Regions from separate parts of the Paenibacillus sp. F4 genome, predicted to be linked through region 1. Evidence: riboswitches for the same ligand, from Rfam matches in the RefSeq annotation. Region 1 holds a riboswitch; each other region holds the start of a gene.
The links. Region 1 has a riboswitch for glycine ahead of gcvT (glycine cleavage system aminomethyltransferase GcvT). Riboswitches for the same ligand answer to the same signal wherever they lie in the genome.
Positions count from the first base shown of each region.

Region 1 (8,310 bases):
TAGAATTTGTTTTTAACTGCATGAGCAATTCAGTACAGGTTTGCGGGCTGCGGTAGTTTCGTCCAATCGTGTGACTGGAGTAGTATATGGTGCATTGAGTACCAGCTCAGGGTTCTCTTCTGCTTCCCGCGCAATATGAATCATAGTGTCGACAAAAGCATCAAGTGTTTCCTTACTTTCCGTCTCCGTGGGCTCGATCATGATGCACTCCTCTACATTCAGCGGGAAGTAAATTGTAGGCGGATGGTAGCCGAAATCAAGCAGCCTTTTGGCTACATCAAGCGTGCGCACTCCAAATTTTTTCAAGCCTCGCCCCGACATTACGAATTCGTGTTTGCAATGTCCAGGGTAGGGCAGGTCAAAATGTGGAGCGAGCCGATGCATCATGTAATTGGCATTGAGCACAGCGCATTCCGATACACGCTTTAAGCCATCAGGACCGTAGCTACGGATATAGGCGTAGGCACGAACGAGAATACCGAAGTTGCCGTAAAAGGCCTTAACCCGTCCAATAGAATCTCCCTGTTCCCGGTCCCAGTGGTACACCCCCTGCGGATCCCGTACGACAAGCGGCTTGGGCAAATAAGGGATGAGCCGTTGCTTTACGCCGACAGGCCCAGCGCCGGGGCCGCCGCCGCCGTGCGGGGTACTCATCGTTTTGTGCAAATTGAGATGCACTACATCGAAGCCCATATCCCCGGGGCGGGTAATCCCCATGATGGCGTTGGAGTTCGCCCCATCATAGTAGAGCAGACCACCCGCGTCATGCACGATGGCAGCAATGTCAGTGATTTGCTTCTCGAACAGTCCAAGCGTGTTCGGGTTGGTCAGCATGAGCGCAGCGGTGTCGTTGCCTACGGCTTGACGCAGCGCATCCAGATCCACTAGCCCCTCAGGAGTGGAGGGGAGGGTGACGGTTTCGAAGCCCGCGACGGTTGCGCTGGCGGGGTTCGTTCCGTGCGAGGAATCCGGCACGAGCACCTTGGTACGTCGCTCACCGCGTGCTTCGTGGTATGAGCGAATCATCATCAGCCCGGTCCATTCGCCATGGGCGCCCGCGGCGGGCTGAAGCGTGACGGCATCCATGCCAGTTAACGCAGCCAAATCATTTTGGAGCGTATGCAGCAGCTCCATGGCACCCTGGATGCTCTCCTCGGGCTGATATGGATGGATTTTGGCGAAGCCTGTATACCGGGCGACATCCTCATTCACTTTCGGATTGTATTTCATCGTACAGGAGCCGAGCGGATAAAATCCATTGTCCACGCCGAAATTTCGCCGGGACAAGGCGGTATAATGCCGAATAACGTCTACTTCGTATACCTCGGGTAATGCCGCAGGTTCGCTGCGCAGCGCATAATCTGGCAAAAGCTCTCCCACCGGGCGACGGGGAACGTCGCACTCGGGAAGGGAATAGGCGATGCGACCCGGACGGCTCAATTCAAAAATGAGCGCTTGATCGTGTTCCTTCAACAGCCCTTGTTTCTGATCCTGTCCGGTGTGTGTCATAGCAATCCCCCCAAGGTGTGTACAAATTGGTCAATCTCTTCTTTGGTTCTTTGCTCCGTCACGGCAATCAACATGTGACCAGCAAGTTCCTCATAGTCCCGGCCCAAATCGTAGCCAGCGATAAATCCAGCAGCTAGCAACTCGGTCTGGAGTCTGCTCATATCTGTACCCTCAGGCAGTCTAAGGGCAAACTCGTTAAAGGTTGGTGCGTTAAACGAGGAAGTTACGCCCTTCAAGCTCAGCAATTGCTCTAAGGCATATCGGCTTTTATGCAAATTTAGCTCGGCTACTTCCTTGATCCCCTTCCTACCCATAACAGACAAGTATACAGATGCGGATAAAGCTAGCAACGCTTGATTGGAGCAAATATTAGAGGTGGCCTTTTCGCGTCGGATATGCTGTTCCCGCGCTTGCAAGGTCAGCACGAAGCCGCGTTTACCATTGCGGTCTGTGGTCTGACCCACAATGCGGCCAGGGATACGGCGCATATGTGTCTGAGAAACGGCAAAGTATCCACAGGTCGGACCGCCGAGAGAAGAGGAGATGCCAAGTGGCTGCGCGTCTCCTACCACAATATCCGCGCCCTGTTTGCCGGGTGTTTCCAGCAAGCCAAGTGCCAGTGGGTTGGCACTGACGACCAAAAGACCTTTGTGCGCATGGATGAGATCAGCCATCGGCTTCAGGTTTTCCACGGCTCCGAAAAAGTTGGGGCTTTGGACCAAAACAGCCGCGGTCTGTTCCGATACGGCCGCCGCTAACGCATCAGCATCCGTTACGCCGTCCGAACAGCCGATCTCCACGATGTCCAAATCCAATCCGCGTGCATAGGCTGCCAATACCTGACGTGCCTCTGGATGGACGGACCTCGATACGATAAGCTGTTTACGGCGGGTAGCTGCGGCGGACAGTGAGCCCGCTTCCGCCAGTGCAGTCGCTCCGTCGTACATGCTGGCATTAGCTACAGCCATGCCCGTCAATTCGCAAATATACGACTGAAATTCGAAAATGGCTTGTAGCTCGCCTTGGCTTACTTCCGGCTGATAGGGGGTGTAGGCTGTATAGAATTCCGAGCGTGAAGTGATGTGCTGGATGACGGACGGAATATGATGATCATAAATTCCTGCGCCAAGGAAGCTGGCATGTGTGTCTGTATTGGCGTTGTGTCTGGCCAGCTCGGCCAAGTGGCGGGTCAAGGCTTTCTCATCGAGTCGAGAAGAAAGAGGGAGTTCCCCTTGATATCGAATGGCCTCTGGAATGTCACTGAACAAATCATCAATGGATGATACACCGACCACACGCAGCATTTCGGTTTGATCCTGCTCAGTCATAGGGAGATAACGATGCTGCTTCATAGGTTCTGGCTCCTTTCGAAAAGCAAAATTTTAAATCGTAAATTAGCTAATAAAAAAGTGTGAGATGAGAAACCCGGAAGTTCATATCTGACATGTTTGCTTTATTGAAATGAAGAGAGTTTAAGATCAGCGCGGGCGTTTATAAAAGGGTGTTGCCACCACCTCGGCACGCAGGCGTTTGCCACGAATCTCAACCTCCAGCGGTGTGGAGAGGACGCTAAAACGACTGTCCACCAAGGCGAGGCCCAGATTACGCTTCAAGGTGGGCGACTGAGTTCCCGTTGTGACCTCACCGATGCGTTGTCCTTCTGCGAATACCGGATAATGGGCGCGTGGGATACCGCGATCAATCATTTCCAGCCCGATCAATTTGCGAGGAATCCCTTGATCTTTCTGACGTTGCAGTGCTTCTCTACCGATAAAATCTCCTTTATTCAGCTTGACGAAGTACCCTAGACCGGCTTCAAGTGGTGAAATCGTGGCAGATAACTCCTGTCCGTACAGCGGCAACCGTGCCTCAAAGCGTAGGGTATCCCGAGCACCAAGTCCAGCGGGAATCAGCCCATACGACTCACCGAAACGAAGCAAACTCTCCCATACGGCTGGTGCTTCCGCGGCAGGTACGTAAAATTCAAAACCGTCTTCGCCCGTATATCCGGTTCGTGAGACGAGAGCTTTTGCTCCGAACAATGGCACGTCCTCATGGAAGCGGAAAGATGCCAGATTCGTAATGTCCGTATCTGCCACGGCTGCGGCAATTCGTACTGCTTCTGGTCCTTGCAACGCCAGCAATGCTATCGCATCAGACACATTCTCCATGTGAACGGATGCAGGCATATGGCGAATGAGCCAATCCCAATCCTTATCGATGTTAGAGGCGTTCACTACGAGCATGTAGCGTTCTGGTCCTTTGCAGTAAACAAGTAGGTCGTCTACTACACCTCCATCGGGGTAACACAGGAGTGAATATTGTGCCTGACCTGCTTCCAACTGGCTGACATCATTCGTGGTCACCCTTTGCAGAAAAGCTTCGGCCTCTTTGCCTTCAACCAAAAACTCGCCCATATGCGATACATCGAATAAACCCGCACGTTGGCGGACGGCCTCATGCTCCTTTTGAATGCCGCTAAACTGAACGGGGAGCTCCCAGCCGCCAAAGTCAATACAACGAACCCCAGACTGCGTCCCGTAGGACGAATATAGCGGTGTTCTTCGCAAATTAGTCATTTTTCCACTCCTATCCGGTGTGATCGGCTAAACAAAAAAGACAGGCCGAAAAAAACGTATAGACAGCAGTCTATACTCTTTTTTCAGCTCTGTCCTTGATACCAGAAAGTTACCCCGGTATGTACCGGGTTTCCTCTTGGGTGATCCGCTCCAATAGCGAATGCTCTCCAGAGATGCGTCCGGCAGAGGTCCTTTTGCCTGAGAGATTCACCTGCAAATGCAGGCTTACTCCTTCGGCGCTACCTTCGGGATCTGCGGTATATTACCTGGCTGTGCAGATAACAACTTGATCCGATTCGCGTGCACAACTGTCTCACAAGCGGCAACAGCTATGCGAATCTTTTTGGCAGTCTCTCCCTCTGCGTTCATCCGCGTTTGCAGTTGTCGGGGTGTTTCCCAAAGTATTTGCTATAATCCATTAATACGCAAATTCATTCAAAATGTCAATAAAAATGTCATCGAAAACAATAGAAAAAACATTTAATATATAAATAAGGATATGTAAGCGTTTGTTATAAGCTATCATATTTTTATATAGTACGCTATATGAGGTGATATGAAGTATTTTTGTTAGTATTATTGACATGAGTGTTCTTGTTGTCATAATCTTAACCTGTCTAATACAGGTGAGCAAAAGCGATTTTATTCATATGGAAGTGAGGGGAACAGGATGGGTGAAGTGAAGCAGCAACTTTGGTATACAAACGAACATGAGTGGGTTCAGCGTACAGAGAATGGGACGGTGCGGGTTGGTATTACGGACTTTGCACAGCATCAACTGGGTGATATTGTTTTTGTAGAATTACCTGAGGTGGGAGTAACGATTGAGCAGGGAGCGGAGATCGGTACGATTGAATCGGTGAAGACGGTATCCGACCTTTTTGCTCCGGTGACGGGAAACGTATTAAAGGTGAATGAAGCGCTGGAAAGTACGCCTGAACTAGTAAATGAATCTCCCTATGAAAAAGGTTGGATGATCGAAGTAGAGATGGGCAAAGATGTGGAGGAAACATTGGGCAAGCTACTGTCTGCGGATCAGTATGAGAAGTTGATTTCGGAGTAATAATGGGGCAATACAGCATGAAAAAAGAGCGTGTTATTCTGAATTTTTTATATTGATTTTCAATTGAATAAGAGCATCGTTAGTTCGCTCGTTTTTTGTATAAAATAGTCGCTATGATCTGCCATAGCGGCTATTTTTTTGTTGTCATTTTGGAAGCGTAATTACGTGTTTTACTCTGGCACAGAAGGTGGTTCCCTATAAGTTTGTGCAGATTTAAATTCCTGTTTTTTCGACTAATTTCTATAGCTACAGGTCATATTAAGAAGAATTATGCAGGTATAATACCATCCCGGATAATTTAAATTTAAATGTTGTCATCAACGTTCATGACGAAAGTACGTTTTCATTTCGTTGATGAAGATAGCGCTGTCATTTAGTATGAATTTTAAGAAAAGGTAGTGATGCTTACCTACAAGGAGGATTTGAATATGAGCACATTGGACACAAAGCCAAGTTCAAAAGGAGGCACTCGTGTCGCCGTACAGCGTTTTGGCCGTTTTCTTAGCGGAATGGTTATGCCCAATATGGGAGCCTTTATTGCATGGGGATTGATTACAGCACTCTTTATTCCGACCGGATGGTTCCCGAACGAAGGTTTTGCACAACTGGTTGATCCGATGAAAAATTATTTACTGCCGCTGCTGATCGGTTACACAGGGGGCACGATGATTCACGGACAGCGTGGAGGTGTGATCGGTGCCATTATGACGATGGGTGTCATTGTGGGGGCCGATATCCCGATGTTCCTGGGCGCGATGGTAGCTGGTCCGCTGGCTGCATGGATATTGAAGAAGTTTGACAAGGCCATTGAAGGCAAAGTCAGATCAGGCTTTGAAATGCTGGTCAATAATTTCTCAGCCGGGATTATCGGTGCCATTCTAGCACTGCTTGCCCATGTGGCGATCGGCCCGGTTGTACAAATGATCAGTCAAGTATTATCGGCAGGGGTACAGTTCCTCGTGAACGCAGGGCTATTGCCGCTTGTCAACCTCATTATTGAGCCCGGAAAAGTATTATTTTTAAACAACGCGCTGAATCACGGAGTATTAAGTCCGATTGCGTTGGAGGAAGCTGCAAGAACAGGGAAATCCGTACTGTTCATGCTGGAATCCAACCCTGGGCCGGGGCTCGGTATTTTGCTGGCCTACTGCCTGTTCGGTAAAGGCTCTGCGAAGTCGTCGGCTCCTGGAGCGGTCATCATTCATTTTTTCGGCGGGATTCATGAAATTTATTTCCCTTACATTTTGATGAAGCCGATTCTGATTCTTGCAGCTATAGCTGGGGGCGTTGTGGGAACCTTCTGTTTCATGTTGACAGGTGCCGGACTGGTTGCTGCTCCTTCACCGGGCAGCATTATCGCCTATTTTCTAATGACGCCAAAAGGCGGATATTTGCCAATGCTAAGCGGGGTGATCGCTGCTGCGGTCGTATCCTTTGCTGTTGCTGCAGTGTTACTCAAGACTGGTAAGCAACAAGAAGAGGGGCTGGAGGAAGCTGCATCCCGCCTGAAAGATATGAAAAATCAAAGCAAGAGTGCAAGTGCTAATGCCACTGTAATGGAAGATAACCACGAAGCTGATCGTACTGCCGAGATTGCCGCAGATCGAACGCTCAAGGATAAATCCGAAGTGAACAAGATCGTCTTTTCCTGTGATGCAGGTATGGGTTCAAGCGCTATGGGTGCCTCGATTTTACGCAAAAAAATGAAGCAGGCGGGTGTGGGCGTAACAGTTACGAATACAGCAATCAGTGAAATTCCACAGGATGCGGATATTGTCATTACGCAAAAAACGTTGACAGACCGGGCTAAAACAGTAGCTCCGAAAGCTGAGCACATTTCCATTGACAATTTTTTGAAGAGTCCTGAATACGAAGCGCTGGTTGAACGTCTGAAATCCGATTCTTAATCCCCATCGAAGTCAGGCGGACTGTATGCAATATACGTCTCCTGCTGGAGGAATGAGCTTGGGAAGGAACGGTATGCGCTTATGAATATTACGAAACGACAACGTGACATCGTGGAATATCTTCTGGAGCAGTCCAAAGAGGTTACAGCCGGGGAAATTGCCACGAAGATCAATGTCAGCACAAGGACGGTTCATCGGGAACTGGGCGCAGTCGAGCATTGGCTGGCAGTTCATGAGGTGAAGCTGGAGAAAAAGTCAGGAATCGGTATCTGTATAGATGCTGACCCAGCTCAGCTTGTATGCCTGCGGAAGCAATTGCTGGATACGAAGTCAGATGAATATTCGGCTGAGGAGAGAAAGATCGTGATTCTCTGCATGCTGCTGGATACACGGGAGCCGATCAAGCTGCTGGCGCTGGCTTCAGATCTGAAAGTCACGGTAACTACGGTCAGTCATGATCTGGACGATTTGCAAGGCTGGATTGGGGAACGGGGACTCGTGCTTGTGCGCAGACGAGGGTACGGCGTCGAGATGACGGGGCGCGAGACAGACAAAAGACGGGCGATTTCCGAACTAGCACTTGAATATTTGGATGAATCCGATCTGTTTTCAGCCGGAGAAGAGCATCGTCCTGTAACCCGTGTCGCTGACAAGCTGCTGGAGATGATCGGCAGAGAGAACCTGCTGATCGTGGAAAATGCCCTCTGGCGGCCCCATGAAAAATGGTTGGAAAACATGGTGGAAAGCAAGTATATGGAGTTGCTGATTCAAATTTGCGTTTCGCTGGCACGTCTACGACTCGGGTACGTTGTGGCTCATCGTCTCTCATATTCGAAAACAGATTCGGATGAGAATATCATGCTGCGCACAGCTATGGTAGAACGCATATGCGCAGAATTGTCAGCGGCGCTGGATATTGACTTTCCGGACCCGGAACGATCTTATTTCAGGCTGCTGTTCCGTGATGCCGAGGATCATTCTACCCGGCTGCTGCCGCTGGATGATCTTGTACTGCTGGAGTCGGTTCATGAGTTGATTCGTCGTGTGGAGGAAGAAACAGGCACGCCATTGGAAGAGGACCGTGTTCTGCGTGAAGGACTGATTGCCCATATGGCTCCGGTATTCAAACGTTTGAAGGAAGGCAAGTCGATTCGTAATCCCCTCCTTCAGCAAATCCGCAAGGATTACAGCAGCTTATTCGACTCAGTGAAAAAGGCTGCGGCGGACATGACAGAAATGAAAGTCCCTGATG
Region 1 covers NZ_POVS01000017.1:83,720-92,029, forward strand. Annotated here, with positions in the region: gene gcvPB (aminomethyl-transferring glycine dehydrogenase subunit GcvPB) at 13-1,509, opposite strand; gene gcvPA (aminomethyl-transferring glycine dehydrogenase subunit GcvPA) at 1,506-2,861, opposite strand; gene gcvT (glycine cleavage system aminomethyltransferase GcvT) at 2,988-4,088, opposite strand; glycine riboswitch at 4,265-4,364, opposite strand; gene gcvH (glycine cleavage system protein GcvH) at 4,759-5,151, shown strand; gene C1T21_RS19075 (PTS mannitol transporter subunit IIBC) at 5,580-7,058, shown strand; gene C1T21_RS19080 (BglG family transcription antiterminator) at 7,140-8,310, shown strand, end outside.

Region 2 (8,310 bases), on a different contig from region 1:
ATGCAGGTAAAATGACGAAGGTACAGGTAACCGTTCAGTAAAACAAAAGAGCAAGCATACGTCCAAGGACGATATGCTTGCTCTTTTGTTTTAGGAGGCTACCGCTTATAAATTATGACTTATCCTTCTTGGTCGGTGTGTTGCGTGTAAGTGATTCGGTCAAACGCTTGCCAGTCGGCGTCTGGGCCAAGCCGCCTTTGGCGGTCTCGCGGTGCTTCGACGGCATCGCACTGCCGACTTCAAGCATCACGTCAATGACTTCGTCAGACGGAATAGCGCTGCGCACACCCGCCAAAGCCATGTCCGCTGCGGCAAGTGCAGTCACGGCTCCCAGCCCGTTGCGCACAATGCACGGAATCTCCACGAGTCCGGCGACGGGGTCGCAAATGAGGCCGAGCGTGTTCTTAAGAGCGAGACCCACGGCGTGAACAGCCTGTTCAGGCGTACCACCGCGCAACTCGACCATAGCACCAGCGGCCATCCCGATAGCTGAGCCAATCTCAGCCTGACAGCCTCCCTCCGCGCCAGAAATGAAGGAGTTGTTGGCGATCACGTAGCCAATGGCTCCAGCGGCGAATAGGCCGTGCACCATATGCTCATCATCCCAGCCGAACCGCTCCTGCGCACTGATGAATACACCAGGGATAACCCCACATGAACCTGCGGTGGGCGTGGCGACAATGCGACCCATGGACGCATTAACCTCCGACACGGAGAGGGCATAAGCCATAGCGAGCGCGGAGGCATCGCCGGAGCAGGTTTCCCCTGCCCGCAGATACTCGGCTAGGCGCTTGCCGTCACCGCCCGTCAATCCACTGCGGGATACGGTGTCTTGCGTCTGACCGCGATGAACGGCTTCCTTCATCACTTCATAATAATCAGACATTTGGCGGAAGATTTCTTCCTCAGGTGTATTCGTCTCTTGTACCTGCTCTTGAATCATCAGGCGGCCAATCGTGGTGGATTCTTCAGCGCATAAAGCGCTGATCTCATGCAGATGGCTAAACCGCATCGGATTCAGCTCCTTTTTTCAAATTAATCATTTTAATTTCGTACATATGAGGCAAGGACCGCAGCTTTGTGATCAATTCAGCCGTAGCAGGACTGTCCGTTTCGATGGCGGTGAGTGCTTCACCATCCCGGCCTTTGCGATCCACGTGCATATAGGCAATGTTAATGTCAGCCGCGCCGAGCGCTGAAGTCACCGCGCCCAATGTACCGGGCTTATCTGAGTGAAGAAGCACCAGCGTAGGCAGCTCCCCGGTCAGGTTGACTCGGAATTCGTTGAGTTGCTGGACATGGATGCTCCCGCCGCCGATGGAGGAGCCCAGCAGTGTGCGCTGATCCTCGCCCTTCCACAGCTCGAAACGGACGGTGTTCGGATGAGGAGCGGGTAGCCCGCTGACGGCGAATTCCACGGTCATCCCGGCTTGCTCTGCCCATTGCTCGGCATCCGGAATTCGGTGATCGTCTGTATCGTAATTGAGCAGCCCTGCGATGAGCGCTAGGTCTGTACCGTGTCCTTTGTACGTGTCGGCAAAGGAGCCGTACAGTGTCATGCGGGCACGGTCAGGCTGCGCCCCGAGCCAGTGCCGGGCAACGCGTGCGAGCCGCACCGCGCCTGCGGTGTGTGAACTGGAAGGTCCGGTCATGGCCGGGCCGATAATGGAAAATACATCTTTGAAACGCATGGTGTGGCCCCCTGTATGTTCTATACCATAGTATATGGTATTGCCGCGTCTTTGCGCGTATAGACGGTTCCTAATGCTGACGTACAATGTGAGCACAAAAAAGGACAGGATAAGGAAGTTTCCCTTATCTCTGTCCTCGTTACCTGAGAGTTTCGTGCGGTGTCCTTACCGCCTTACCCCTTGGGTGGCTTGCGCTCTCTCCAGAGTTGCGTCAGATGACGATACATGGACCTGAGAGATTATCCGCCAGCCGGGTGCTGGCGTCTTGCTCCTTCGGTGCCGCCAGAGTGTAGGCTCTCTGGACAGACTCTCCCGTCATCTTCATTCGCGTATACCGTTCTACATGTCTTTCTTAGGGTAATGTATGCCGTGCTCGGTGTCAATCACAGGGTTCAATTTTTACATAAACGAGGATTTTGCAAAAACCCAATAAGCGACTTCCAATGAACAATATATAGATCGAAATGGCCTAGTTCGTCTAGATATTGCGCTTTGGAGCGACTGGAATCGAATTTTGCAAAATCCTGAAACAGGTGCGTTTCCAATAAAAAAGATTAAAATTTACATAATTATGGATGAAATCAGGAAGGAATTAGAAGATTGGCGGCTAATCTGATAAAGGACAAGTACATTTATGGAAAACATAGGAGGGATATTGACGTATGGTAAAAGGCTTGCGGTTCACAGGTTCACGCTTAAAAGGGATGCTGCATCTAGCAGCAATCGTATCACTGCTGATCGGGATCTTCGTTCCATTCGGTCAGGTCAAGGCAGAGGGAGCATTGACAGTAGCCGAAGCACTTCAGCGCCAAAGCAGTGGAGATACGGTGACGGTGGAAGGTTACATCGTCGGACATGCTACCGGATCGAAAACGGCTAACTTTTCTTCTCCGTTCGCGAATGATTTTAACGTACTGATTGCCGATCAGGCAAATGAACGTAATACGTCTAATCTATTGGATGTACAGCTGACTTCAGCGTACAGAGGGCAATATGGGCTATCAGGCCATCCTGAGCTGATCGGCAGCAAAATTCGTGTGACGGGTACACTCGGCGCCTACAATAATTTTGGCGGAGTAAAAAGCCCAAGCGCTGTTGAACTGGTGAGCGGAAGCGAGCCGGGGGAACCAGGTGAACCTGGCAACCCGGGTCAACCCGGTACTACACTGCCGGATGGAAAAGGCAAAAAGGTGCTGTTCGATAATACGCACGCACAGACCGCTGGTGCAGCAGATTGGGTCATTGAAGGCGCCTTCTCCGACTTTGCCAATGGACTGCGTAATGTAGGCTTTACGGTAGACCAATTGAATCGTCCCATTCCTTTTACTTATGGAGAGCAGGCCATAACATATGACAAGTTGCGCCAATATGATGTGTTCATTATTGGTGAAGCGAATGTTGCCTTTAAGGCATCCGAGCAGGCTGCCCTACTGCAATACGTGAATAACGGGGGAAGCGTATTCTTCATCTCCGATCATTATAATGCGGACCGTAACAAAAACCGTTGGGATTCCTCCGAAGTTATGAATGGCTACCGTCGTGGAGCCTATACTAATCCAGCCAAAGGCATGACGGCAGAAGAAGCTGCATCACCGGCGATGCAAGGATTAACAAGCTCCGATTGGCTGGCGACCAACTTTGGCGTTCGTTTCCGTTATAATGCGCTTGGTGACGTGAATGCTACCGACATTGTAGCCGCAGATCAATCTTTCGGCATTACCAAGGGTGTGCGCTCGATTGCGATGCATGCAGGATCTACGCTGGCTATTATTGATCCTACCAAGGCTAAAGGCATTGCTTATATCCCTTCAGGCACGAAAAAATGGGGGAATGCTGTAGATCAGGGAGTTTATAACGGCGGGGGCCGTGCGGAAGGACCTTATGCCGCTATCTCCAAGGTAGGTCAAGGCAAGGCAGCGTTTATCGGTGATTCTTCCCCTGTAGAAGATGCTACACCGAAATATGTGCGTGAGGAAAATGGACAGTCGAAGAAGACATATGATGGTTTCAAGGAAGTGGATGATTCCACCTTCCTGGTACAAACGGTCCAATGGCTTGCATGGAAGCAGGACTACACGAAATTGTCCGATGTGGCAGGTTTGACTCTGGATCAACCAACGAAGCTTCTGCCATTCGAGGAGCCTGCGGCTTCCACGGAACCGCAGGCTGAGCCTTGGGCTGCTCCGGCAGCAGGCTACAAATGGTACGATCCTAGAACGTTCAAGTCTGGCTCCTATGGAGCGGCTTCGTAATTATCGTCAGGAGCTCAATGTGAGCCGGTGTTAGTTAGTCGTTTGATCCCTGCAGAGGGATCAGGCGACTTTTTTTGTGATGAAAATTAACCTGTGGTTGGTTATTTCATTACATTTTGTGCCAGAAAGGCCGCGCTACTCCTGGATCATTGATTTTTTAAATGATGTTGATAGCATAATCTTAATTGATATATCCATATACTGGTGATAGGATGTATTCAAATTATTCCGACAAAAACGGTATGTAATGTTCATGAGAGGTTTTAAACATCAAACATGGTGAGAATAAGCGGGACAAGACCATGGAGAATGGAGGAAGCGCGCATTGAATACCGAACCCGTGTTGGAAATTAAAGGATTATCCGTCTCTTTTCGCATCAAGGATCAATATCACCCCGCAGTCGACCATCTGGATCTGACGGTCAACCCCAATGAAGTGCTGGCTGTAGTCGGAGAATCTGGCTGTGGCAAAAGCGCGCTGGCGCTTTCTATCCCGCAACTGCATGACATGGAACGCACACGTGTAGAGGGAGAGGTCCTTTTTAAAGGTACGGACCTGAACCGTCTTTCTTCAGGGCAAATGAATAAAATCCGCGGAGCGGGCATTGGCATGATTTTTCAGGACCCGCTGACAGCACTCAACCCGTTGATGAGCATTGGCAAGCAGATTGAGGAAAATCTTGATTATCATACGTCACTATCTACGAAGCAAAAAAGGGAACGTGTGCTGGAGCTGCTGGAAAGCGTAGATATACCGAATCCTGTGCGTGTGTATGAGCAGTATCCGCATGAACTGTCAGGAGGGATGCGGCAGCGTGTGATGATCGCGATTGCCATAGCTTGCCGACCTTCTCTTATTATTGCAGATGAACCAACTACTGCGCTCGATGTAACGATCCAATCGCAAATTCTCGACTTGCTCAAACAGCTTCAACAGGAGACTGAGAGCGGAATTATCCTGATTACGCACGATCTTGGTGTTGTGGCAGAAGTAGCCGACCGCGTGGTGGTCATGTATGCCGGAGAAATCGTGGAGAGCGCTGATGTTTTTGAATTATTCAGGCATCCACAGCATCCGTATACGCGTTCGTTGCTTGCTTCTATGCCGGGATCGCACACCAAGGGGGAATCACTGCATGTCATCGGCGGCATTGTTCCCTCATTACAAGATATCCCCCGCAATAGTTGCCGCTTTGCTCCGCGTATTCCCTGGATTCAGCAGAGAGTGCATGAAGACCATCCCCAATTAAATGAAATTTCCCCTGGACATTGGGTCCGTTGTACATGTTATCAGCATTTTCATTTTGAAGACGAGGCAAAGGGGGAGGCTGCTCATGGCACTACTGGAGTTAAATGATTTGAGGGTCCACTATCCGGTGCGCGGTGGTTTCTTCCAGCGTGTTATCGATCAGGTGAAAGCAGTGGATGGCGTGTCGATCAGCATTGAGGCAGGCCAGACATACGGGCTGGTGGGAGAATCCGGCTGTGGAAAAACGACGACAGGCAGGACGATCATCGGTCTAAATAAGCTGACGAGCGGACGGATTCTGTTTAAGGGAAAGGACCTTGCGGCTCTGAGCCGTAACAACCGTCATCCACTGCGTAGAGATATTCAGATGATTTTTCAGGACCCATACTCTTCGCTCAACCCGCGTAAGCGCGTATTGGATGTGATTGCTGAACCGCTGCGAAATTTTGAAAAGCTGAGCAGTGAGGAAGAACGAAGGAAAGTACAGACGTTGCTGGAAAAGGTCGGCTTGAACGCCGATGCAGCCTACAAATATCCGCATGAATTTTCCGGGGGGCAACGGCAGCGGATCGGGATCGCGCGTGCGCTGACATTAAACCCCAAGCTGATCATTGCAGATGAGCCGGTGTCGGCGCTGGACGTTTCCGTGCAGGCACAAGTGCTTAATTTTATGAAGGATGTGCAGCGGGAGTTTAATTTAACGTATTTGTTCATTAGTCATGACCTAGGTATTATCCGCCATATGTGTGACCAAATCGGTATTATGTACCGGGGACGTCTAGTGGAGCAGGGGAGCGAGCAAGACATTTATGAGCGTCCACAGCATCTGTATACCCAGCGCCTCATTGCAACCATTCCCAATATTGATCCTACAAAACGACTGGAAAATGCCCAAAAAAGGCGAATGCTTTTATCCTCCTACAAAACAGAGCTACCCAAACATCTAGACGCGAGTGGAAAGCCGTTTGCACTAAAATCAGTAAGTCCATCCCATCAAGTCGCGCTACCATAAGGGGGTACAGAAATGTGGAAATTTACACTGCGTCGGCTGCTGGTTATGATCCCTCAACTTTTTGCACTGAGCGTGCTTATATTTTTCCTAGCTAAGGCTATGCCGGGGGATGCCCTGACAGGACTTATTACTTCGACACCCAATCTGAATCCGGCCGCACTGGAAGAACAGCGACAAAGACTGGGACTGAATGACCCGGTGTGGGTGCAGTATGGGAACTGGCTCGTCCAGCTTGCTCACGGGGATCTGGGCAAATCTTATGTACATAAAATTAGCGTTACCGATCTGATTGGCAGCCGTCTGGGGAACACGTTCTTTCTGGGCGTAGTAATTCTGGTTCTGACGTATCTGATCGCCATTCCGCTCGGCGTACTCAGCGGTCGTTATCAGCATAGTCTGCTGGACAAAACCGTCGTGGGCTATACCTATCTCAGCTTTGCGACACCTCTATTTATACTCGCGTTGTTGCTGCTGTACGTATTCGGATTCAGGCTCGGCTGGTTTCCAACCAGCGGCAGTGTGGATGTAGGCGTGGAGCCGGGGACATGGGCATATTACGTGAACAAGTCGTATCATCTCATTTTACCAGCCGTTACAGGCGCATTGCTCAGTACAACGGCTACGATTCAGTATTTGCGCAATGAGGTCATTGACACAAGACTGAAGGATTTTGTGAAAACAGCGCGTTCCAAAGGGGTACCCGAAGGTAAAATTTATTCCCGCCATATTTTCAAAAACTCTCTATTGCCGATTGCTGCCTTTTTGGGCTATGACCTGACGGGAGTAATTGCAGGCAATATTTTTCTTGAATCTATTTTCGGTTATCCGGGGTTGGGCCAATTATTTCTCCAGTCCATCACCCAACGGGATTTTTCAGTCGTGAACGCGCTGGTCATGATCTCTGGCTTCTTGGCGCTATTAGGAACTCTTTTATCTGATGTCATCCTAAGCAAAGTCGATCCCCGCATTCGAATTGAATAGCGAACAAGTCTAGAGAAAGGGAGGGATTATGGTGTCTATACAGGTGGAGGAGGTCTTCACGCCGGAAATCATTCGTAAATCACCATCCAGTTGGTCTGTACTGCGTCGTGAGCTGGTGCGTGACAAAATGTCCTTGGTTTCCATTGGCTTTATAATTCTGTTCTTGATCTTTATATATGCCTCTGTCCTGTTTGTAAATCAGGATGTTGTCACGACGGTGGATTTGGGCGCGATCCGTGAAGCTCCAGGCTCAGTGCATTGGCTGGGGACAGATCGAGCGGGCAGGGATATTTTCGGCCAGCTGGTCATTGGAGCCCGCAATTCCTTCACCATCGGCTTTACGATTACATTGTTATCCGCCGCTATTGGCTTAACGTTAGGTTTGCTGGCTGGTTTTTATGGGGGACTGGTCGATAACATCATCATGCGGATCATTGATTTTATTCTGGTGCTTCCGTTTTTGATGCTGGTTATCGTATTTGTCAGCATTGTACCCAAAAGCGGCATAGGGTCCTTTATTTTCATCATGACCGCCTTTTTATGGATTGGAAAAGCACGTCTGATCCGGGCCAAGGTGTTGTCGGAGCGCGAACTGGATTATGTGCAGGCTTCCAAAACCCTTGGCACACCTAATTGGAAAATCATCTGGTTTGGCGTGCTGCCCAATCTTAGCTCGGTCGTGATCGTCAATCTGACCCTCAGTCTCGCGGGAAATATCGGGATTGAGACCGGGCTTTCTTATCTCGGCTTTGGCTTACCGGAATCTACTCCAAGCTTGGGTACACTGGTGAGTTATGCGAATGACCCGGATGTTTTGCAGAATAGCTGGTGGATGTGGTTGCCAGCCTCACTGCTTATTTTGGTGCTAATGCTGGCGATTAACTTTATTGGCCAGGCGCTCAAACGCGCCACGGATGCCAGACAACGATTGGGTTAACTGAAGTTCAAGGATAAGGACAATGACAAGGAGGGATTTACAATGGTTAAACACTGGAAAAAAGGAATTCTGCCTGTTCTATCTGCAATTTTGGTACTTTCTCTGGCCGCATGCAGCGGTTCGCCTTCCGCTTCAAATGGAGGAAAATCGTCTGACGGTACAGGCGGCTCAGGGTCCGACAGCAAGCA
Region 2 covers NZ_POVS01000003.1:15,004-23,313, forward strand. Annotated here, with positions in the region: gene C1T21_RS00095 (Ig-like domain-containing protein) at 1-41, shown strand, start outside; gene sdaAA (L-serine ammonia-lyase, iron-sulfur-dependent, subunit alpha) at 113-1,012, opposite strand; gene sdaAB (L-serine ammonia-lyase, iron-sulfur-dependent subunit beta) at 1,002-1,691, opposite strand; glycine riboswitch at 1,901-2,016, opposite strand; gene C1T21_RS00110 (DUF6359 domain-containing protein) at 2,354-3,943, shown strand; gene C1T21_RS00115 (ABC transporter ATP-binding protein) at 4,269-5,300, shown strand; gene C1T21_RS00120 (ABC transporter ATP-binding protein) at 5,278-6,204, shown strand; gene opp4B (oligopeptide ABC transporter permease) at 6,217-7,185, shown strand; gene C1T21_RS00130 (ABC transporter permease) at 7,214-8,122, shown strand; gene opp4A (oligopeptide ABC transporter substrate-binding protein) at 8,165-8,310, shown strand, end outside.
Region 2: linked by a shared signal. The riboswitch ahead of sdaAB (L-serine ammonia-lyase, iron-sulfur-dependent subunit beta) and the one ahead of gcvT (glycine cleavage system aminomethyltransferase GcvT) in region 1 are both predicted to bind glycine.

Region 3 (8,310 bases), on a different contig from region 1:
CATGGGGACACCCGAGCCTTTCTTTGGTGGTCAGGCCACCGGGCTCATCTTTGCCGCCTCCGCACGTAATGTCAAAAGCAGCTATTTCGGCGAGCGCTATCCTGTCATCCACGGCATTGTGACCCGTCGCCTTTCCAATGTCGCCAAGCAGGATGCTAATCCCGATGCACTATGGACGGAAACGATGCAACGAATTGAACGGGAATTACAGCGGTAAAAATAAAATTCAAAAAAGGCGTGTGGACCATATGCTGAGAGAAATCTGGAAGCACCGTGCTGTTTATGCTGCGATCTCGCCGTTTTATCTGTTGTTTGGCATCTTTGGATTGTTTCCGATTGGTTTTTCATTATACCTGGCGTTTCACAAATGGGACGGGATCGGAGACATGACCTACAACGGCTGGGGCAACTTTCGCTATCTTGTGACAGATAACGAATTTTGGCAGGCTGTAGGCAACACCTTTGTGATCTGGGTGTATTCAACGATTCCGATGCTATTCTTCGCACTGATTATTGCATTTCTCCTTTATGCACCTTTTGTGAAAATGCGCACCTTATGGAGAGTTGGATTCTTTCTGCCGAACGTGACATCCATTGTGGCTGTCGCCATCATATTTGGTGCCTTATTTGCCAACAATTTCGGATTTCTCAACTACCTTCTGCAACTCTTGGGGCTGCCGATGGTTCAATGGCTGAATGTGCCATGGGGTATCCAAATTGCCATTTCTTCTATGGTCGTATGGAGATGGATGGGCTATAACGCAATCATCTATCTGGCTGGACTCCAGAGTATTCCGCATGTGCTGTATGAGGCTGCGAAAATGGATGGGGCAACCGGAGCGCAAGCTTTTTTCCGCATCACCATCCCCATGCTGCGCCCAGTCATTCTGTTTACGGTCATTACGTCCACCATCGGCGGTATGCAGCTCTTCACCGAGCCACAGGTCCTGGTCGGTAATGACGGCGGTTCCGGGGCAAGTGGCATGACCATCGTTTTATACCTGTACCGCGAGTCGTTCATTAACAACTATTTTGGATATGGTGCAGCCGTCGGATGGGGCATGTTCCTCATCATTGCTCTATTCTCCATCATAAACTGGAAACTCGTTCAAGGTAAAAAATAACGATGGGAAGGAGCTTCACAACATGATGCAGACACGCGCAAAATCCTTTGTTTTATATGCCGGATTGTTGGTGGGAATCATCCTGTCGATGTTTCCATTTTACTGGCTGATCGTCATGGCAACCCGTACCACTTCAGACATCTATCGTTTTCCACCGCAATTGTGGTTTGGCAGCCACTTCTTGGATAACATAACGAGAGTATTACAACAGATTAATTTTGCCGGAGCCTTTTTTAATACCCTTTTTGTAGCTGGTTCTGTTACCCTATTGGTTCTGTTTTTCGATTCACTGGCAGGTTTTGCATTCGCCAAGTTTGATTTTCCGGGCAAAAAAGTGCTATTTATCGTTCTGCTAGCTACGATGATGGTCCCTTCACAACTTTCGCTTGTCCCCTCCTTTGTCATGATGGCCTCCTTTGGATGGGTAGGTACGTTCAAAGCGCTTATCATCCCGGGGATGGTAAATGCCTTCGGCATTTTCTGGATTCGTCAATATGCGGAAGAATCCATTCCAAAGGAGCTGCTGGATGCGGGCCGGATGGACGGATGCAGCTTTTTTCGACTGTACTTGAATGTAGCACTGCCTATTCTACGTCCTGCGTTCGCTTTTCTCGGCGCGTTTACCTTTATAGGAGCCTGGAATGATTATTTATGGCCGCTAATCGTCTTAACGGATGAGCGTAAATTCACGCTCCAGATTGCACTGTCACAATTGAACGGGATTTACAATACGGATTATGCGATGGTCATTGCGGGCACCCTGCTGGCTGTACTGCCACTTATTATTTTGTTTCTTTTCATTAGCCGTCAGTTTATTTCCGATCTTGCCGCCGGAGCGGTCAAAGATTAGATTCACTTGAATTCCCTTATTCATTTCATGTATAATAGTTAATCGTCATTTCAAATAGCTTACATGATGAAGTTAGGTATCCGACAGGCAATCAGGATAAGCGATTTACGATTTGAACATGAACTATGAACTGAGGGGAACTTACCAGATGAACAAATTCACATATTATAACCCCACCAAATTAATTTTTGGAGACAATCAAATTGAAGAACTTCAGCAGGAACTGCTGAATTACGGCAAAAACATTTTGCTGGTATACGGAGGTGGAAGTGTCAAACGAAATGGTCTGTATGACCAGGTATTAGACGCGTTAGAGCCGCTACATCTGAACATTCATGAATTGTCCGGCGTAGAACCGAATCCGCGCTTGTCCACCGTTAAGAAGGGCATCGACATTTGCCGAAACGAAAAAATCGACTTCTTACTTGCAGTAGGCGGTGGAAGCGTTATTGATTGCACCAAAGCCATCGCAGCAGGGGCTGAATATGACGGCGATGTGTGGGATATTATCAACAAAAAGCACATGCCGACCGAGGCTCTGCCATTCGGCACCATCCTCACACTCGCCGCCACCGGTTCAGAAATGAATCCGGATTCTGTTATCACCAACTGGGAAACGAACGAAAAATACGTATGGGGCAGCGCGGTGACACATCCGAAATTCTCGATTCTGGACCCAAAAAACACCTTCTCTGTGCCACGTGATCAGACGGTATATGGCATGGTGGATATGATGAGCCATGTGTTTGAACAATATTTTCACAATGTTAAAAATACACCGTTGCAAGATCGTATGTGCTTTTCCGTGCTGCAAACCGTGATCGAAACTGCACCTAAGCTGCTGGAAGATTTGCACAACTACGAGCATCGTGAAACGATTTTATATGCCGGAACGATTGCCCTTAACGGAACACTGCAAATGGGCTACTTCGGGGACTGGGCTTCGCATACGATTGAACATGCATTATCCGCTGTATATGATATTCCTCATGCTGGCGGTCTGGCGATCCTGTTCCCCAACTGGATGAGACATACGGTGGATCAGGATGCTGCACGCATGAAGCGGCTGATGCTCAGTATGTTTGATTTAGATACCACTGGTAAAACGGATAAGGAAATTGCTTTGGAGGGGATTGATCGCCTGAGTGCATTCTGGACAAGTCTCGGTGCCCCTTCCACCCTGGCCGATTACAATATTAATGATGAGCAATTGGAAAAAGTCGCAATCATTGCAGCCCGTGAAATGGAATACGGAGGCTTTGGTAATTATAAAAAGCTGAATCAAGAAGATATTTTAGCTATTTTACGTGCATCGTTATAACATTTAAAAGGGAGTGTCCTCAAGCCTATGGTGGCTGAGGGCACTCCCTTTTGGAATTTATGAATTAACCGTTTGTCCCTTTTCTTCTACTTGAATAGCTGCCCCTACACTGGCACCTGCAAGAATGCCCTTTTTCTTACTAGAATTCAGAGAATCCATATAGGTTCGGGTTTCTGCAACTACAATTCCTGATAAGCCGAGCAGTGCAATCAGGTTCGGGAAAGCCATCATTGCGTTAAAGATATCTGCCAGCAACCAAATCGCATCCAGTTTAATGAACGCGCCCCCGGCAACCAGTACGATGAACAGATAACGGTATGGCTTAATCCACTTAACCCCAAGCAAGTATTCAACACAGCGTTCCCCGTAGTAGTTCCAGCCAAGCATAGTGGTGAAGGCGAACATAATCAGAATGATTGTGAGCAGTTCTGCCCCCAGCGGGAATGCGCTGGAAAATGCCTGCTGAGTCATCAGGCCCGCATCGGTAGGCCCGCTCCACACACCGCTAACCAGTAGCGTCAACCCGGTCATCACACAAATAACCATCGTATCAATAAACACGCCTGTCATGGAAATTAGCCCTTGCTCCGCAGGCCATTTGGTTTTGGCAGCTGCAGCTGCAATCGGTGCGCTCCCCAATCCGGCCTCATTGGCAAAAATACCTCTGGCTACCCCACTACGCATGGCCAGCATAATCGTAGCTCCGGCAAATCCGCCCGTTGCAGATGTAGTTGAAAATGCCGAATGGAGCACCAGCGCAATTGCGGCAGGAAGTTGGTCAGCAAACCGAATCAGTACGATGAGACAGATCAGTACGTACAAGCCTGTTTTAAAAGGAACGACCTTCGTCGATACCTTGGCAATGCTTTTGAGTCCTCCAATAGTAACCAGTCCTGTAAGGACCGCAATAATCAGTGCCGTTACAATAGGCGGAACGCCAAAACTGTTTTCAGTCGAAGATACAATCGCTTTGACCTGCGGAAACGTTCCAATCCCGAACAACGCTACCAGCATGCCCGAAAAAGCAAACAGCATCGCCAGCGGTTTAAAACGGCGTCCAAGACCTTTCTCAATATAATACATCGGGCCGCCGGAAAATTGTCCATTCCGATCTTTCACCCGGTATTTTACCGCAAGTACACCTTCCGCATATTTCGTCGCCATCCCAAAAAAGGCTGCAACAACCATCCAGAACAAGGCACCCGGCCCGCCCAGCTTAATGGCTGTCGCTACGCCGACAATACTTCCTGTGCCAACTGTAGCCGCCAACGCTGTACTCAAAGCCGCAAAACTACTTACATCCCCGCTGCCTTCATTCGGGGCCTTACCGATCAGCTTGATCGCCAGGGGCAGGCGGAATACCTGCAGCATCTTCAAACGTATGGTCAGCCACAACCCCGTTCCCATGACAAGAATGATGAGAGGCGCCCCCCATATCCAGCTACTAATCGCTTCTAACACATGTACCAAATTCATTTCAACCCGCTCCTCCAGCATATTAGAAAACAAAAAAGAGTCAAATCCGCTGATTCGACTCCTGGAGAGGTTAAAGGCACGAAAAAATACAACCATCTTGTGCAGGTTTTCTGCCACTAATAGCTCATAAAAAAGCCTAGGGCATTCCCTGTCACAGGTTATTCGCGTCTCTGTCCTTTTGCCTGAGAGTTTAAGCAGATGTTCTCTGCGGTGCACCTTCGGCGCCCAATTAAGGGTCTCTCCAGAGTTCTGTCCGTTTACGGTCCCCGCTTGTTGCTGTAATCAGCCTAAGCACCTGAGAGTTTTGCCCCTTCGGTCGGAACTTTCGTTCCATCTCCCGCAAACATCAACCAGACATATGAAATTTTTATTCATTATACAGAAAACTTTCAGCTTATTACAAGTGAAAAGTTTGTGAAGCCCTCTGAAATATTATTATTGTGTCTATCGAAAAAGCGGGTACAGCAGATTGCATCCTTAGGATGTCCTCTGCTATACCCGCCCGAGACAATATGGAATTACAATTCTTCACCATTGGTTGCTATCACATTTTTATACCAGTTAAATGAGTCCTTTTTGGAGCGTTTGAGCGTTCCGTTACCGTCATCATCCAGATCAACGTAAATAAATCCGTAGCGCTTGGACATTTCGGAAGTAGACATGCTCACAAGGTCGATAGGACCCCAGCTGGTGTAGCCAAGCAGATCAACACCGTCGGCAATCGCTTCCTTCATTTGAACAATATGCTGACGCAAGTAATCAATACGATATGTGTCATGCACAGAACCGTCTTCTTCTACCTTATCATAAGCACCCAAGCCATTTTCCACGATGAACAGCGGCTTTTGGTAGCGGTCATATAACGTGTTCAGCGTAACACGCAGACCGATCGGATCAATTTGCCATCCCCAGTCAGAGGACTGTAAATATGGATTTTTCACGCCGCCAATCAGGTTTCCTGCTGCTTTCTCACCTTCTGGACCTGCAGATACGGTCAAGGTCATATAGTAGCTGAATGAGATAAAATCAACCGTATTATTTTTCAATATTTCGGCATCGCCTGGTTCTGTGTGTATTACAACATTATTTTCTTCAAAATAACGATTCATGTAGTTGGAATATTCCCCACGGGCATGCACATCCGTAAAGAACAGGTTCATCTGATTTTCATGCTGGGCTTTCAGTATATCCTCTGGGTTACACGTATGTGGATAGCTTTCCATACGTGCCAGCATACAGCCGATCTGAGCGCCCGGGATGATCTCATGTCCCCGTTTGGTCGCCAGTGCACTAGCTACAAATTGATGATGCAATGCTTGATATATCGCTTGTTGTTTGTTTTCTACACGGTCAATAACCACACCGCCACCGGTGAACGGACTCATGGTCATTACATTGATTTCATTAAAGGTCAGCCAGTATTTTACTTTATCCTTATAGCGCGTAAACACCGTTTCGGCATAATTTACGTAATGCTGTATGACTTCACGTCCCAGCCAGCCATTATACTTCTGCGTCAGACCTAGCGGTGTTTCATAATGTGACAATGTTACCAGCGGCTCAATATTATACTTGCGCAGCTCATCAAATACATTGTCGTAGAATTGCAATCCTGCTTCATTCGGCTCGGCATCATAGCCATTCGGGAAAATCCGCGACCAATGGATGGACATACGGAATACTTTGAAGCCCATTTCAGCGAATAATGCAATATCTTCTTTGTAATGGTGGTAAAAGTCTACCCCTTCACGTTTTGGAAAACGGGCATTGACTTTGCCTGCCAAAATGTCTTCGAGTCGCTCGGACGAAATCTCTATAGCATGATCGTTCTTACGTTCCGCTTTGGGTACATAGGCAATCATGTCTGCGCTGGACAAACCTTTTCCATCTACGTCAAAAGCACCTTCCAATTGGTTGGCTGCCGTTGCCCCGCCCCACAAGAAGTTTTTCGGAAATCCTTTTAGCGTCTTAGTCATAGTATAAAGACCTCTTTCCGTATTTAAGATTTTTATTTTGGCCAAGTAATCCCATCAAGTGCTGCAAATATGAATCCATACCTAACGATAACCGTTCTCCTTTGAAAAGCATTGACAGTTGCTTTAAAATAGACGTAATGCCTTCATAAGCATCCTAATCGTTGTAACGCGTTTCATGTCAAGAATTTATTTTTTTCTTATGTGAGGAGAAGCACCATGTCGAATCTTGATCAAATTGCAAAACTGGCGGGCTTTTCCAAAGCTACGGTATCCAGAGTATTAAATCAGTCCCCCCATGTCAGTCACGAAACAAGAGCTAAGATTTTGAAAATCATGCAGGAATTAGATTATGTTCCTAATCGGAATGCTATTTCTCTATCCAAGGGTCAGACGCTTCAGATCGGTATCATTACTTCAACTATTAATGAAATTGTTCTCGCTTTTCTGGACAGCTTTGTGGAAGTAGCGGGCCAATATGAATTTCAAACCATTATTTATACTTCTGGAGAAAACAAAAAGAAAGAGCTTCAAGCCTTTGAGGATTTAAAAAGAAAAAGAGTCGATGCGCTGGTCATCATTTCCTGCGTGAATGACACTGATTTTTTGAGTACCTATTGCAAATATGGCCCGATCGTTTCGTGGCAACGAATGGAGCATACCGATATTCGCTCCGTCGCTATGGATCAGTATGAAGGATATATGTTAGCACTCAAACATTTGATACAAAAAGGCTATACTCGTATAGCCAATGCTTTTGGTCGTCCGAGCAGCATCAATACCCATAGCAGACAACGAGCCTACGAACAGATCATGAGTGAGCACAATCTGCCAGTGTTGCAACACTGGAATCACTCTTCTATTTATAATATCCGTGATGGCGAACAGGTCGTACGGGATTTGTTACAGCGTCGGGAAGAATTCCCAGAGGCTATTTTATGTGCTAACGATTATGTAGCAGTGGGTATTCTCTGCGAAGCACGCAGACAACGGCTGAACGTACCGGAAGATCTGGCGATTGTCGGATTCGATAACACGGAGCTGGCACATACGATGGGGATTACAACGATTCAAAATCCCATCATGGCTCAAGCACAAAATGCTTTTTTCATGCTTTCTCCTCAGCTGATTGGACGCCAAATGGAGCTTCATTCGCTAGAGTACAGCCTCATTGAACGTACGACCACGTAAGGTAACGATTTACTTGCAAATTAGGCAAAAGGGCCTTGATATGAAATATTTTTTGTCGAATCAGAATAAAATATGTTGAAATCGCTTTTTTTTGTGCTACAATAGCACTATATCGAAGGATTGTGACCGGTGATGCGGGCAATGCCTGAGTTCAATTGAGTGCTATTGCTAACAATAGTGTTGAATTGTGCTTAGGCATTTTTTATTGGTAAAGGATGGGAGGGGGAACTTCAATGATTATTGAGAAGGTGCTCAATAACAACGTCCTATTGACTAAAAACGATAAAGGCAAAGAGGTCATCGTGATGGGAAGAGGTATTTCCTTCAAAAAGGTGGCTGGCGATCAAGTCGATGATGATAAAATAGATAAGATTT
Region 3 covers NZ_POVS01000020.1:286,159-294,468, reverse strand. Annotated here, with positions in the region: gene C1T21_RS24735 (ABC transporter substrate-binding protein) at 1-217, shown strand, start outside; gene C1T21_RS24730 (carbohydrate ABC transporter permease) at 249-1,124, shown strand; gene C1T21_RS24725 (carbohydrate ABC transporter permease) at 1,147-1,974, shown strand; gene C1T21_RS24720 (iron-containing alcohol dehydrogenase) at 2,123-3,295, shown strand; gene C1T21_RS24715 (alanine/glycine:cation symporter family protein) at 3,353-4,771, opposite strand; glycine riboswitch at 4,932-5,026, opposite strand; glycine riboswitch at 5,045-5,121, opposite strand; gene C1T21_RS24710 (glycoside hydrolase family 1 protein) at 5,290-6,747, opposite strand; gene C1T21_RS24705 (LacI family DNA-binding transcriptional regulator) at 6,964-7,935, shown strand; gene licT (BglG family transcription antiterminator LicT) at 8,169-8,310, shown strand, end outside.
Region 3: linked by a shared signal. The riboswitch ahead of C1T21_RS24715 (alanine/glycine:cation symporter family protein) and the one ahead of gcvT (glycine cleavage system aminomethyltransferase GcvT) in region 1 are both predicted to bind glycine.